One region of the Micromonospora sp. NPDC047465 genome, then DNA from elsewhere that is predicted to be linked to it. Evidence: riboswitches for the same ligand, from Rfam matches in the RefSeq annotation. Region 1 holds a riboswitch; the other holds the start of a gene.
What was found. Region 1 has a riboswitch for ZMP and ZTP ahead of ABZ793_RS26525 (tetrahydrofolate dehydrogenase/cyclohydrolase catalytic domain-containing protein). Riboswitches for the same ligand answer to the same signal wherever they lie in the genome.
Positions count from the first base shown of each region.

Region 2: linked by a shared signal. The riboswitch ahead of ABZ793_RS27035 (glycine hydroxymethyltransferase) and the one ahead of ABZ793_RS26525 (tetrahydrofolate dehydrogenase/cyclohydrolase catalytic domain-containing protein) in region 1 are both predicted to bind ZMP and ZTP.

Region 1 covers NZ_JBEYTP010000036.1:45,870-53,475, reverse strand. The annotation lists gene ABZ793_RS26530 (hypothetical protein) at 1-415, shown strand, start outside; gene ABZ793_RS26525 (tetrahydrofolate dehydrogenase/cyclohydrolase catalytic domain-containing protein) at 738-1,604, opposite strand; ZMP/ZTP riboswitch at 1,619-1,703, opposite strand; gene ABZ793_RS26520 (endonuclease/exonuclease/phosphatase family protein) at 1,719-2,498, opposite strand; gene ABZ793_RS26515 (hypothetical protein) at 2,845-3,048, shown strand; gene ABZ793_RS26510 (TSUP family transporter) at 3,156-3,932, shown strand; gene ABZ793_RS26505 (malonic semialdehyde reductase) at 4,029-4,640, opposite strand; gene ABZ793_RS26500 (helix-turn-helix domain-containing protein) at 4,742-5,098, shown strand; gene ABZ793_RS26495 (GNAT family N-acetyltransferase) at 5,164-5,940, shown strand; gene ABZ793_RS26490 (VWA domain-containing protein) at 6,206-7,606, shown strand, end outside.
Region 2 covers NZ_JBEYTP010000038.1:11,776-19,381, reverse strand. The annotation lists gene ABZ793_RS27065 (hypothetical protein) at 1-136, shown strand, start outside; gene ABZ793_RS27060 (histidine phosphatase family protein) at 206-937, shown strand; gene ABZ793_RS27055 (NAD(P)H-hydrate dehydratase) at 921-1,790, shown strand; gene ABZ793_RS27050 (S8 family serine peptidase) at 1,938-3,425, shown strand; gene ABZ793_RS27045 (hemerythrin domain-containing protein) at 3,539-4,039, shown strand; gene ABZ793_RS27040 (metallophosphoesterase) at 4,082-4,933, opposite strand; ZMP/ZTP riboswitch at 5,063-5,152, shown strand; gene ABZ793_RS27035 (glycine hydroxymethyltransferase) at 5,170-6,609, shown strand; gene araB (ribulokinase) at 6,705-7,606, opposite strand, start outside.

The sequences.
Region 1 (7,606 bases):
GGCAATGCTGAACCTGTTGGACGGTGGTGGGGTGTCGGCGGGCCGCGTGGCGGGGCATCTGGCGGGGTTGGCGCGCACGTTCGACGTGGCGGCGGAGGTGGCGCGGACGCGGTTCTTCTTCAGTGCGGACATCACGCCGGCGGCGCGGGTGGTGGCGGTGGACGGCAGTGCGGCGTTGGTGGCGGCAGGGCGGCACCGGGAGGCGATGTTCTGGATCGTGGCGACGTACGCGCGGTGTCATGCGGTGCTGGCGGTGGACGCGCCGGAGCGGGGGGTGGAGTTGGCGCCGGCGTTCGAGGCGGCGGTGGCGGATCTGGGGGTGTCGTCGGCGGCGGATCGGCGGCGGCGGGCGGACGAGGTGTTGGCGTTCCTGCCGGGGTGGTGGGCGACGGTGGAGCAGATCGTGGGCCGGTGAGCGCCTCGCGGCGGGTCAGCGGGTGGCGCTGCGGTGTCGGTCGTCCTGGCCGGGGCGGGGTTGGTCGCCGCCCTCGGTGGTGGCGAGCAGGCTCAGTGCGGGGCGGAGCGGGGGTCGGCGGGGTCACCGAGCTGGTGTGCGGGGCCTGCGTGGAGCGGGACGAGTTCCCGCTCCCCCGGCGCTCTGATCCGGGAACCGGGGTGCCGGCGCCGGGTGCGGCCCGAGGGTGGTCGGGGTGGACCGGGGTCACGGCGGCCGGTCCACCCGGGGTCCGTCGTGTCGGGCCCGGCGGCGAGGGCGTTCGCCGCCGGGTCGGACGGTGTCAGAGGTGGCCGGTGGCGCGGCGGGCGGCGTCGAGGGCGTTACGGAAGAGCATGGCGACGGTGGTGGGGCCTACTCCCCCGACGCGGGGGGTGATGGCGCCGGCGACGTCGGCGCAGGTCTCGTCGACGTCGGGCAGTAGGCGGCGTCCTTCGTAGCGGACGCCGCCGCCGATGACGGTGGCGCCGGGGCGGACGTGTTCGGGCTGGATGATGCCGGGGACGCCGGCGGCGGCGATGAGGATGTCGGCGCGGCGGGTGTGGGTGGCCCAGTCGGGGACGCCGGTGTGGACGACGGTGACGGCGGCGTTGGCGGTGGGGCGTTTCTGGGTGAGCAGCAGGGCGAGGGGGCGGCCGAGGGTGGCGCCGCGGCCGAGGATGACGACGTCGCGGCCGGCGACGGGGATGTCGTGGAAGGCGAGCAGGGCTTCGATGCCGGCGGGGGTGCAGGGCAGCGGGCCGGGCAGGCCGAGGGCGAGTCGTCCCATGTTGAGCGGGTGCATGCCGTCGACGTCGAGGTCGGGGTCCATGGTCTGCAGGGCCCGGTCGTAGTCGAGGTGGCCGGGGATGGGGTGTTGGATGAGCAGGCCGTGGACGTCGGGTGCGGTGTTGAAGTCGGCGATGGCGCGGTGCAGGTCGGCCTGGGTGGCGGTGGCGGGCAGGTGGACGTGGGGTGAGTCGAAGCCGAGTTCGGCGGCCTGGCGCTGTTTGATGCGGATGTAGCCGGCGCTGGCGTCGTCGTCGCCGACGAGGATGGTGGCGAGGCTGGGGGTGATGCCGGCGGCGCGTAGGGCGGTGACGCCGGCGGCGACGTCGGTGAGGATGCGCTCGGCGACGGGGGCGCCGGGCAGGAGTCGGGCGGTGGGCATGGTGCTCCTCTGTCAGCGGAGGCCCAGGCGGTCGACCTCTGCTCGTGGAGCTCCCCGATGGTTGTTGCCATCCCCTGGCCGCCAGTCGCGTCGGGTTCAGCTTGCCACAGGTGGTCAGCCGAGGTCGACCAGGAGGGGGCGGTGGTCGGAGATGGCGGACAGGGGGGTGTGTACGGCGGTGACGGGCGGGAGCCGGTCGATGGCGTGGCGGTCGGCGAGGATGTGGTCGAGTTGCACGCGGGGTTGCCCGGCGGGGTAGGTGGGGCGGCGGCCCAGGGGGCGCCAGCCGGTGAGGAGTCGGGCGGGGCCGGCGGGGAGGTTCAGGTCGCCGAGGAGGATGCGGGGCGCGGGCAGGGTGCGTAGGGCGCGGATGGTCTGGCGGAGTTGGTGGGCGTTCCAGCCGGGGACGAAGGACAGGTGGGTGGCGGCGACGGTGAGGGGGCCGTGTGGGGTGTCGAGGACGGCGGCGAGGACGACGCGGGGTTCGTCGTGCAGGAGGGTGAGTCCGCCGCCGGGTCCGGGGACGTAGACGGGTGAGCGTACGGGGGCGGGGCGCAGGCGGGTGACCTGCCAGCTGCGGACGCGGTGGCGGGTGACGAGGCCGACGCCGTAGCAGGGTTCGCCGTGTCCGTCGTCGTCGTGGCGCAGGGGGCGGAACTGTTCGCCGGGGGTGCCGACGACGGCGGCGGCGAAGCGGTGTTCGTCGGCGCCGAGGGCGCGGGCGGCGATGGCGGTGAGGTCGAGTTTGCCGCTGCGGCTCTGGTCGCGGTCGACTTCCTGCAGGGCGAGGACGTCGGCGTCGAGGGCGGTGACGGCGGCGGTGAGCCGGTCGGGGTCGACGAGGCCGTCGGTGAGGGACCGGCCGTGCAGCAGGTTGAAGGTGGCCAGGCGCACGTTTGCACCCTACGTGGCCGTGGGAGTGTTGCCGGGTGTTGAAGGTGCTGTGGTGTTCGGTGGTGCTGTTCGTGGCGTTGGGTGCGGTGGGTGTGTGGTTGCGTCGGCGGCGGGGTCGGTGACGGTGGTGCGGGCCGGTGGGTCCGGGGTGCCGGTCGAGTTTCTGGCGGATGGGCCGAGTTGCGGCGTGACGCCGCGGCGCAAATCGATGTCCTGGGACGGCGTGGTGCCGCGATCATGGAGCGGACACGGACCCGTAACCGATGGGAGTCCGTGCCTGTGCCTGCCGACCCGACGGTCCTCCATCCGATGCCTGAGCAGCCGCGGGTGGTGCTGCTCCGGCCGCATGAACGCCGACCGGCTCGTGGAACTGGGCGTGGCGCGCCGTATCGACACCCCCGAGGCCACCGCCGAGGCTCTACGGGCGGCCCTGAACGACCTGGTCACCGACGCGCAGGTCGCCCGCCGTTCGGCACTGCTACGCGTCGGCGCGCAGGCCGAGGGCGGCACCCCGCGCGCCGCCGACCTCATCGAGAACATGCTGGCCTGAGCCTTGCCCGTCACGGCCGGGGCTCGGGCTCTTTGTGCCGTGGCTGCTGGTGAGGCTGGCCACAAGGGGTCTCGTGGGGCGGTCGGCGGTGGGAAGAATGGCGGCCCGTGGACCCCCTGTCGCTGACCACCCTGCTCGCTGCGGCCGCCATGGCCGGTTGGGTCGATGCCGTGGTGGGGGGTGGGGGGCTGTTGCTGTTGCCGGCGTTGTTGGTGGCGGCGCCGGGGATGCCGGTGGCGTCGGCGTTGGGGACGAACAAGCTGGCGGCGATCGCGGGTACGACGACGGCGGCGGTGACGTACGCGCGGCGTACGAAGATCGATTGGGCGGTGGCGGGGCCGTCGGCGGGGTTGGCGGTGTGTTGCGCCGGGTTGGGTGCGGCTCTGGCGGGGGCGGTGCCGGCGTCGGCGTACCGGCCGGTGGTGTTGGCGGTGCTGGTGTCGGTGGCGGTGTTCGTGGTGCTGCGGCCCCGGTTGGGGGTGGTGGCGCAGCCGGAGCGGCGGACGCGGTGGCGGGTGGCCACGGTGGTCGCGGTGGCGGGTGTGGGGATCGCCCTGTACGACGGGTTGATCGGGCCGGGCACGGGGACGTTCCTGGTGTTGGCGTTCACCGCGTTGGTGGGTGCGGACTTCGTGCACGGTTCGGCGATGGCGAAGATCGTGAACGCGGGCACGAACCTGGGGGCGTTGGTGGTGTTCGCGGCGACCGGGCACGTGTGGTGGCTGCTGGGTGCGGCGATGGCGGTGTGCAACATCGCCGGAGCCGCGCTCGGGGCGCGGATGGCGCTGCGGCGCGGCTCCGGCTTCGTGCGGATCGTGTTGTTGGTGGTGGTGCTGGCGCTGGTGGGCAAGCTCGGCTACGACCAGTGGGTGGCGTCGACCTGACCGCTTCCCCGGGTGCGAGGCCGGCCCCGGTGCCGGTTTCCGCGGACTGGCCGCTTCCCCGGGCGCTACGGCCGGCCTCGGCGCCGGTGGGTGGTGTCAGGCGTGCCGGACGACGTCGGTGTAGCCGAGGCGGGGCAGGCGCGGGAACCAGGCGTTCTCGGCGGGCCGGCCGATGTTGACCACGAGCAGGCTCTTCCAGGTGGAGTCGGTGAAGAATTCCCGGTCGACGCCGGCGGCGTCGAATCCGCCCATGGGGCCGGCGGCGAGGCCGGCGGCGCGGACGGCGAGCAGGAAGTAGCCGATCTGCAGGGTGGCGTTGAAGCGGGCCATCTGCTCGCGGGACTCGGGGTTGCCGGCGAGGTCGTCGCGCAGCTGCGGCCGGATCGGGAACACCTGCGGGATGAACTCGTGGAAGTCGGTGTCGGCGGCGAGCACGGCGACCATGGGCGCGGTGCTGGTCTTGGCCTGGTTGCCCTCGCTCATGTGGGCGACCAGGCGCGTGCGGGCCTCGCCCGGGCCGACGAAGAGGATGCGCAGGGGCTGGGCGTTGACGGCGGTGGGCGGGAACTTGGCGAGTTCGAAGATCGCCTGGAGCTGCTCGTCGGTGACGGGTTCGTCGGTGAAGGCGTTGGCGGTCCGGGCGTCGGTGAACAGCTGTGCCTGGGCCTCGGGGTCCAGGGTGATCAGGGGCGAAAAGACGTCGGTCATCGGGGGCATCTCCATGCAACGGACTAGTTGGCTACGACGACAGTAGCAGCTAGCTTTTTAGTAGTCCCTGGTTCTGTCGGTCCCCGCCGTATCCTGGGACCATGACGGTCGAGCGGGAGGTCGACGGCGCGCGCCGGGCGTGCCACGGGGGCATCACCCGGGCCTTCGCGTTCCTCGGCAAACGGTGGAACGGCATGCTCCTGGGCACCCTCGCCGACGGCCCGGCCGGGTTCGCCGAGCTGGGTCGCGCCCTGCCCGGGATCAGCGAGTCCGTCCTGTCCGACCGGCTGGGCGAGCTGGTCCGGGTCGGGCTGGTCAGCCGGACGGTGCGGCAGGGCCCGCCGCTGGGGGTGAGCTACGAGCTGACCGAGCGGGGCGCCGCGCTGGTGCCGGCCCTCGACGCGCTGGCCCGCTGGGCGGACGAGAACCTCCCCGCCGCGCCGTCCACGGGCTGCTGACCCGCGCCACCGCGCCCACGGGACCGGCCACGGGGCCGCCCGAGCGGATGTGTGATCATCAGCGGATGCCGGTACGCGCCGAACACGACCGGGCCGTCCTCGCCGGGCTGCTGGGACGCGACCCGGTGCTGCACGCCTACCAGCTGGGCGACCTGGACGACTTCTTCTGGCCGTACACCTCCTGGTTCCGCCGGGGCGAGGAGGTGGCGTTGCTGTACCACGGGGCCGACCCGCCCACCCTGTTGGCGTTCGCGGCGCCGCCGCGGGTCGCGGAGCTGGCGGCGCTGCTGCGGGAGCTGGCGCCGGTGCTGCCGGCCCGGCTGTGGGCGCACCTGTCCCCCGGCCTGGAGCCGGCGCTGGCCGGGGCGTACCGGATGGAGCCGGCCGGCCCGCACCACAAGATGGCGCTGACCGACCCGGCCCGGCTGGCCGCGACCCCGCCCGCCGGGGTGGTGCTGGACGCCGCGGACCTGCCGGCGCTGCACCGGCTGTACGCGGACGCCTACCCGGGCAACTGGTTCGACCCGCGGATGCTGGACACCGGCCAGTACGTGGGCATCCGCGAGGGCGGCGAGGTGGTGGCCGTCGCCGGGGTGCACGTGTTCTCGCCGGCGTACCGGGTGGCGGCGCTGGGCAACGTGACCACCCATCCCCGGGCCCGGGGGCGCGGGCTGGCCGCGGCGGCGGTGGCCGCGCTGTGCGGGCGGCTGCTGACCACCGTCACGCACGTCACGCTCAACGTGAAGGCGGACAACGGGCCGGCCGTGCGGCTCTACGAGCGCCTGGGCTTCACCCGCGTCGCCGACTACGGCGAGTACGCGTTGACCGCACGCGGGCGGTGACGGCCGGTCGTCCGGCGATCCCCGGCCGCGCGGCCCGGCGCCCGCGCCGGCCGGCGCGGCGGTGCGACCGTCCGGCGCCGCGGCCCGAACGACCGGCCGAGGGCCGACGTGAGAAGCCTTTCACCTGCATGTTCGGTCGTCCAGGGGGGTCGGGAACCCGACGCTGGACGCTGCTGGTGTCGGACCGGCGGGGACCCGTGACGGCCCTAGCGTCTCCCGGCAGAGGTCGCGCGTGCGACGCGCGGCGGAGCTGAAGGAGCGACGCATGGCAACAGCAGCAGTGCCCTGGCGGCGAACACGGACGGTGAGCCTGCTCGCCGGCGTCACGGCGGTGGTGACCGCGCTGGCGACACCCGCCGCGGCGGCGCCCGGGGTGAACCCGGCCCTCGTGGACCGCGACGCCGACCCCGGCACGTCGATCGGCGTCAGCAAGGTGGTGTCCACCCCGCCGATCCCGCCGAAGCCCGACGTGGTGCTGCTGGTCGACACGACCGGCAGCATGGGCGGGGCGATCGCCAACGTACGGACCAACCTGCAGCAGGTCATCACCGACGTGCGCGCGGCGCAGCCGTCGGCGCAGTTCGCGGTGGCCTCCTACCGGGACACCGGGGACGGCGCGGAGCTGTTCCGGGTGCGGCAGGACCTGACCGACGACGCGACGGCCCTGCAGAACGCGGTGAACGCGCTGGCCGCCGGCGGCGGCGGGGACACCCCGGAGGCGTGGGTGAACGCGCTGGTCGAGGTGTCCGAGGGGGCGATCGGCTACCGGTCGGGCAGCAGCCGGATCGTGGTGCTGGTGGGTGACGCGCCGAGCCACGACCCGAGCAACGGGCGCACCCTGGCGCAGGCGACGGCGGCGTTGCAGGCCGACGAGGCGCGGCTGCTGGCGGTGAACGTCAGCGGCGGCGGTGGCGGCCTGGACGCGACCGGGCAGGCCACGGCGGTGGTGTCGGCCACCGGCGGGCAGCTGGTGGGCAGCTCCCCCGACACGGTGACCGCCGCGATCCTGGCGGGCCTGCGGGACCTGGACGTCACGGTCACCCCGACGGTGACGTCGTGCGACGCGGGCCTGTCGGTGGGCTTCGACGCGGCGTCGCGGACGCAGCAGTCGGGCACCGACGTGCCGTTCGCCGAGACGATCACGGTGGCGGCGGACGCCGCGCAGGGCGCCGAGCTGACCTGCACGGTGGACTTCCTGCTCAACGGCCTGTCCGGCGGGCCGGCGTTCACGCAGCAGATCCGCGTGCGGGTCAACGACGTCACCCCGCCGACCGTGGTCGTCGACGACCGGACGGTGGAGGCGACCAGCCCGGCCGGCGCGGTGATCGACTACCCGGCGACGGCGACCGACAACGTCGACGGTCCGCTGACCCCGACCTGCGTGCCGCCGCCCGGCTCGACGTTCCCGCTGGGCGCGACGACGGTGACGTGCACGGCCACCGACGCGGCCGGCAACACCGGCAGCGACACCGCCGTGATGCGGGTGGTGGACACCACCCCGCCGGCGACGGCGTGCGTGCCGACGAACAACCCGAGCGGCGGCACCATCCCCGGCTCGTACAACCCGGACGGGTTCTACGAGCTGACGTCGACGGACGTGGTGGACACGGCCGTGCAGGTGTTCATCGGTGACGCGGCGGACCCGAGCGTGCGGTTCGGGCCGTTC
Region 2 (7,606 bases), on a different contig from region 1:
GGCGACCTTCGAGTCGGTCAAGGTGGACGAGGAACTGGAGCTGACGCTCGCCGGAGAGGGCGCGGGCCTGGTGCTCGGCATCGAGCGCGTCGAGTCGGGCTTCACCACCCTCTTCGCCCGCTGCCCGGCGGCCTGAGCCGCCCGCCGCCCGGGGCGGGGTGCGGGGGGCGGTTATCCGGGGCGGGCCTCGGGTAGGGGTTGCCGCATGGCGGAACTGGCAGCGCTCTGGATCGTCCGGCACGGCGAGAGCACGGCGAACGTGGCGGCCACCGCGGCCGAGGCGTCCGGCGCCGAGCTGATCGACCTGACCCACCGGGACGCGGACGTGCCGCTGAGTCCGACCGGGGAGGAGCAGGCCCGGGCCACCGCGCGCTGGTTGGCCGGGCTGCCCGAGGCCCGCCGGCCCGACGTCGCGGTGGTGTCGCCGTACCTGCGGGCCGTACGGACCGCCGAGTTGGCCCTGGCCGGCACCGGGATCCCGCTCACCCGAGACGAGCGGCTGCGCGACCGGGAACTCGGCATCCTGGACGGGCTGACCGGGTACGGGGCGCGCCAGCGCCACCCGGAGGAGGCGGCGCGCCGGGACCGGCTCGGCAAGTTCTACTACCGGCCGCCGGGCGGCGAGTCCTGGACGGACGTGGCGCTGCGCCTGCGCGCCCTCCTCGGCGACCTGCGCCGCGACCACGAGGGCCGGCGGGCGCTGCTGTTCGGCCACGACGCCCTGGTCTTCCTGACCCGTTACCTGGTGGAGGGGCTCACCGAGGCGGAGCTGATGGCGCTGACCCGGGAGCACGTCATCGCCAACTGCTCGATCACCGGCTGGTCCGCCGGGGCCGACGGCCGGCTGAGCCCGGACGTGTTCAACGACGTCGGCCACCTGCGGGCCCAGGGCGCCCGGCCGACCAGGGAGGACGAGGTCCATGCCGAACCGGTCTGACACGCTCGTGATCACCCCCAAGCTGCTACGGGACTGGGCGCTGCCGGTGCCGACCGGGGGCAAGGAGGCCCGGGGCACGGTGCTGGTGGTCGGCGGCTCCCGGTTCACCCCCGGGGCGGTGCTGCTCGCCGGCGTGGCCGCGCTGCGGGCCGGGGCCGGGGTGCTCCAGCTCGCCGCCGCCGAGTCCACCGCCGCCGCGCTGAGCATCCAGGTGCCCGAGGCGCTGGTGGTGGGCCTGCCCGAGACCGCCGACGGCGCGGTAGCGGGCGGGCCCGGCGAGTTGCTGGGTGACCTGGTGGCCGAGGCGGACGTGGTCGCCCTCGGCCCCGGCCTGAAGGACATCGACGAGACGGCGGCGCTGCTGCGCCTGGTGCTCGACGCGGCCGCCCGGGAGACGGCGCTGGTGCTCGACGCGTACGCCCTGGGTGCGCTCAGCCATGCCCCGGACCTGCTGGTCGGGTCCGGACGGCCGGTGGTGCTCACCCCCAACCTCACCGAGGCGCGGCACCTGCTGGGCCGGGACCCCGGCGACGACCTGGACGCCGAGGCCATCGAGTTGGCCGGCCGGTACGACGCCGTGGTCTCGCTCTACGGCCACGTCTCCACACCCGACGGGCGGAGCTGGCGGGAGGAGAGCGGCGACGCGGGGCTCGGCACGTCCGGCAGCGGGGACGTCCGCGCCGGACTGCTGGCCGGGCTGCTGTCCCGGGGCGCCGAGCCGGCGCAGGCCGCGTGCTGGGCGGCGTTCGCCCACGCGGTGAGCGGCCAGCGGCTGGTGCCACGGTTCGGCCGGATCGGGTTCCTCGCCCGGGAGCTGCTCGACGAGATTCCCCACACCCTCGCCACCGTCTGACACCTCCTTGTCTGACCGAACGGCTGTGTGTAACGCCACACGCGGCTCCTACGCTGGTGGGTCGGAGGAGGGCATCCCCGCCCGCCTCCCGCCGGCCGCTCCCCGCCAGGGGGCGTGCCCGGCTGGAAACATCCCCTGGGAGTCTGTGTGAAGAACCTCCGTCGCAAGACACTGGCTGCCGCGTCCGCCGTGACGCTCGGTGTCGGCCTCGCCGTCGCCGGCGGGGTGGCCCCGGCGGCGTCGGCCGCCGGCCCGGACACCACGTTCCTGGTGCTCGCCCCGCAGGGCGCGAAGACCGACAAGGCGGCTGCCCGCGTGGCCGCCGCCAAGGGCACCGTGGTGGCCAGCTACGACCAGATCGGCGTGCTCGTCGTCCGGTCGACCAACCCCGACTTCGTCACGGACGTGGCGGGCGCGGGCGTCGACTCGGTGGCGTCCACCGCCGGCCTGGGCACCGCCCTCGACGAGGGCGAGACCATCGAGGTCTCCGCGGCCGAGGCGGCGAACACCACCGCCGACCCGACCAAGGAACCCATGTTCGGTCAGCAGTGGGACATGCCGATGATCGACGTCCCGCAGGCCCACGCCGTCAACGCCGGCAGCGCCAGCGTGGTGGTGGGCGTGCTGGACAGCGGCATCTCCTCCAGCCACCCCGATCTGGCCAGCCAGATCGCGAAGGACAAGAGCACGTCCTGCATCGGTGGGGTCTCCGACACCACCGAGTCCGCCTGGAACCCGACCAACTCCGACCACGGCACCCACGTGGCCGGCACCATCGCCGCCGCCGTCAACGGCGTCGGCGTGACCGGTGTGGCGCCGGGCGTCAAGGTGGCCGCCGTCAAGGTGGTCAACAACGACGGCTACATCTTCCCGGAGGCTGCGGTCTGCGGGTTCATGTGGGCCGCCGAGCAGGGCATGCAGCTGACCAACAACAGCTACTACATCGACCCGTGGGAGCTCAACTGCCGCAACGACGCACGCCAGCGTCCGGTGTGGAAGGCCGTCCAGCGGGCGATCCGTTACTCGCAGAGCAAGGGCGTGCTGCACGTGGCGTCCGCGGGTAACTCGAACTTCGACCTCGCCCACAAGATCACCGACGAGGGCAGCCCGAACAACGGGACGCCGGAGGTCCGCGAGGACCTCACCAACGCCTGCCTCGACCTGCCGGCCGAGGCGCCGGGTGTGGTGACGGTGTCGGCGGTCGGCCCGACCGGGGAGAAGAGCTACTACTCCTCGTACGGCCAGGGCACGGTCGACGTGACGGCGCCGGGTGGCGACACCCGCTTCCGTACCCAGGGTGTCCGCTCGACTCTCGCCGACGCCATCCTGTCCACCACCTACAACACCGCCACGAAGACCAATGGCTGGGGTTACAAGCAGGGCACCTCGATGTCCTCGCCGCACGCGACCGGCGTGGCCGCCCTGGCCCTGTCGGCGCACCCGGGCATGACCCCCGGCCAGCTGTCGACCTTCCTGGGCAACACCGCCGAGGCGATCTCCTGCCCCGCCGGTGTCTACAACCCGGTACCGCTGATGGCGGCCGGCCCGAACGCCTACGACGCCACCTGCTCCGGCGGGCAGCGCAACGGCTTCTACGGCGCCGGCATGGTCAACGCGTACAACGTGGTGAAGTAGCAGCACGGCACGACCCGTGGTGGGGCCCGGCGGTGATCCGCCGGGCCCCACCCGTTTTCGCTGCTCACGGCCGGGGTACGGGAGGGGCGTCCGACGAGCCGAGGAGGTCAACGGTGTCCACCGATGCCATCGTCCTGTTGAAAGAGGACCACAAGGAGATGCGCCGTCTGTTCAAGGCGTTCCAGGATGCCGAGGAGGGACCGGCCGCGCGGCGGCAGAAGCTGGTGAGCCAGATCCTGGAGGCCCTCACGGTGCACACCTACCTGGAGAACGAGGTGATGTACCCGGAGGTCCGCAAGCTCCTGCCCGACCTGGAGGACGACATCCTCGAGTCGTACGAGGAGCACCACGTCGCCGACGTGCTCTGCGCCGAACTGTTCGCCATGGACGCCGACGACGAGCGCTTCAACGCCAAGACCACGGTGCTGATCGAGAACGTCCTGCACCACGTCGAGGAGGAGGAGCAGGAGTGGTTCCCGAAGGTGCGCGAGGCGCTCGGCCGTAAGCAGCTCCAGGAGATCGGCGAACGGATGATCGAGCTGCGCGCGGACGCGCCGCGCAAGCCGACCGACCCGAAGGCGATCAAGAAGTCGCTGGACGCCGTGACGGCCTGAGCCGACCGCCTCCGACGGGCCCCGGTGCGCCGGGGCCCGTCGTCACGCCGGGGGCGGGGGCAGGATCCGCCGCAGCGCCGGCGGTACGGCCCGGGACCGCCACTCCCTCGGGTAGCCCACCGACACCTCCTCGAACCGCACCCCGTCGTGCCAGGTGGTGCGGGGGATGTGCAGGTGGCCGTAGACCACCGCGGCGGCGTCGAAGCGCAGGTGCCAGTCGGCGGTGGCCTCGGTGCCGCACCACTGGGCGAAGATCGGATAGCGCAGGATCCGGGTCGGCTCGCGCAGCAGCGGCCAGTGGTTGACCAGCACGGTCGGCAGCCCCGGCTCCCGCGCGGCGAGCCGGCGGGCGGTCTCGGCGACCCGGGCGGCGGACCACGCCGACCGGCTCGGGTACGGGTCGGGGTGCAGCAGGAACTCGTCGGTGCAGACGATCCCCGTCCGGTACGCCTCGGCCAGCGCCGCCTCCGGGGTGTCGAACCCCTCCGGGCGCCAGCTGTGGTCGTAGAGCAGGAACAGCGGCGCCACCAGCACCGGCCCGCCCGGCCCCCGCCACACCGGGTACGGATCCTCGGGGGTCAGCACGCCGAGGCGCCGGCACAGGTCGACGAGGTGCTGGTAGCGCGCCACCCCGCGCAGCGCCACCGGGTCGGCCGGCGGGGTCCACAGCTCGTGGTTGCCCGGCGCCCAGACCACCCGCGCGAAGCGGTCGCCGAGCAGCCCGAGGGCCCACTCGACGTCGGCCACGGTGTCGCCGACGTCCCCGGCGACGATCAGCCAGTCGTCCGGCGACCCCGGGCGCAGCCGCTCCACCACCGCCCGGTTGCCCGGGTGCCCCACGTGCAGGTCGCTGATGGCGAGCAGGCTGCCGCCCCCGCCGTCCTCCCCTGCCATGACCGTGATCCTATGCGCGGCCGGGGACGACCGCGAACCGCGCGGGCCGCGCGCCGGTCGATGCACCACAGCACAGGTGCGGCGGTCCCCAGGTGGGCCGGGGCGTGCCCGGGCGACCCGGTAGGATCGGCGGTGGGCCGTGACTGGCGCGTGGGGATGGAGAACCATCGGGAAGCGGTCCCGTCATGAGGACGCATGCCGAGCGCCTGGGCCTTCCGCACGTCACTGGAGGTCGCATGTCGTCGCCGAACGCCGAATCCACCGCCTTCCGCAGCGCCCTCGAGGTGATCCGCGCCGTCGAGCCGCGGGTGGCCGACGCCATCGGCGCCGAGCTCGCCGACCAGCGCGAGTCGCTCAAGCTCATCGCCAGTGAGAACTACGCCTCCCCGGCCACCCTGCTGGCCATGGGCAACTGGTTCAGCGACAAGTACGCCGAGGGCACCGTCGGCCGCCGCTTCTACGCCGGCTGCCAGAACGTGGACACCGTCGAGGCGCTCGCCGCCGAGCACGCCCGGGAGCTGTTCGGCGCGGCCCACGCGTACGTGCAGCCGCACTCCGGCATCGACGCCAACCTGGTCGCGTTCTGGGCGATCCTGGCCGACCGGGTGGAGTCCCCGGCGCTGAGGAAGGCCCAGGTGCGGCAGGTCAACGACCTCACCGAGGCCGACTGGTTCGCGCTGCGCCGGGAGCTGGGCAACCAGCGGATGCTCGGCATGTCCCTGGACGCCGGCGGCCACCTCACCCACGGTTTCCGCCCGAACATCTCCGGCAAGATGTTCGACCAGCGCAGCTACGGCACCGACCCGGCCACCGGGCTGGTCGACTACGACAAGGTCGCCGAGGCGGCCCGCGAGTTCAAGCCGCTGATCCTGGTCGCCGGCTACTCGGCGTACCCCCGGAAGGTCAACTTCCGGATCATGCGGGAGATCGCCGACTCGGTCGGCGCCACCTTCATGGTCGACATGGCGCACTTCGCCGGCCTGGTCGCCGGCAAGGTCTTCACCGGCGACTTCGACCCGGTGCCGCACGCGCACATCGTCACCACCACCACGCACAAGTCGCTGCGCGGCCCGCGCGGCGGCATGGTGCTCTGCCAGCCCGAGCTGGCCGACCAGGTCGACCGGGGCTGCCCGATGGTGCTCGGCGGCCCGCTGCCGCACGTGATGGCCGCCAAGGCCGTCGCCCTGGCCGAGGCCCGCCGCCCCGACTTCGCCGACTACGCCCAGCGGATCGTCGCCAACGCCCAGGCCCTCGCCGAGGGGCTGCTGCGCCGGGGCGGCAAGCTGGTCACCGGCGGCACCGACAACCACCTGGTGCTCATCGACGTCACCGGCTACGGGCTGACCGGCCGGCAGGCCGAGCAGGCCCTGCTCGACTCGGGCATCGTCACCAACCGCAACTCCGTCCCGCAGGACCCGAACGGCGCCTGGTACACCTCCGGCATCCGCATCGGCACCCCGGCGCTGACCACCCGGGGGCTGGGCCCGGCGCAGATGGACGAGACGGCCGAGCTGATCCACACCGTGCTCAGCCAGACCCGGCCGGGCGCGAACCCGGACGGCACCCCGTCGAAGGCCAAGTACATCCTCGACCCGGCCGTCGCCGACCGGGTCGGCAAGCAGGCCAGCGACCTGCTCACGGGCTTCCCGCTCTACCCGGCCGTCGACCTCGGCTGATCCGGGCGCCCGCCCCGACGCCCCCGCCCGGCCCCGCCGCGCGGGGGCGTCCCCGTTCCGCCCTCGGCCCCGTCCGGCGGTGCGTGGCGGGAGCGTCAGGGGCGGTGGGTGCGGTGGCGGCGGGCGCGGAGGCGGTGCAGGACGTCGGTGCCGCCCCGGCCGAAGTGGTCGTGCAGCGCGCGGTAGTCCGCGTACAGCTCGTCGTAGGCGGCCGCCCGGGCCGGGTCGGGGTGCCAGGTCTCGCGGCGGGCGGCGCCCATCGCCGCCGAGGCGGCCGGCACGTCCGGGTACGCCCCGGCGGCGACCGCCGCGTGGATCGCCGCGCCCAGCGCCGCCGGGTGCGCGGAGTCGACCACGTGCAGCGGCCGGCCGATGACGTCGGCGTAGATCCGCAGCAGCAGCCGGTTGCGGGTCAGCCCGCCGGCCACGGTCAGCTCGTCGACGGCCACCCCGGCGGCGGTGAACGCGTCGACCACCGTCCGGGCGCCGAACGCGGTGGCCTCCAGCAGCGCCCGCCAGATCTCCTCCGGCCGGGTGGCCAGGGTCAGCCCCACCAGCACCCCGCTCAGCTCGTGGTCCATGAGCACCGACCGGTTGCCGCTGTGCCAGTCCAGCGCCAGCAGCCCGTGCCCGCCCACCGGCTGCTCGGCGGCGAGGGCGTCCAGCAGCTCGTACGGGCTCAGCGCGCGGCGGCGCGCCTCGTCCGCGTAGTCGGCCGGCAGGCCGGTGCGGACGTACCAGGCGAAGATGTCCCCGACGCCGCTCTGCCCCGCCTCGTAGCCCCAGGAACCGGTGGTGACGCCGCCGTCGACCACGCCGCAGACCCCGGGCACCTCGTGGTACGCCGCCGCGTTCATGATCAGGCAGGTGGAGGTGCCGAGGACGGCGAGCATCCGGCCCGGCTCGACCGCGCGGGCCGCCGCGGCGGTGACGTGCGCGTCGATGGACCCGACCGCGACGGCCGTGCCCACCGGCAGCCCGGTCCACCGGGCCGCCT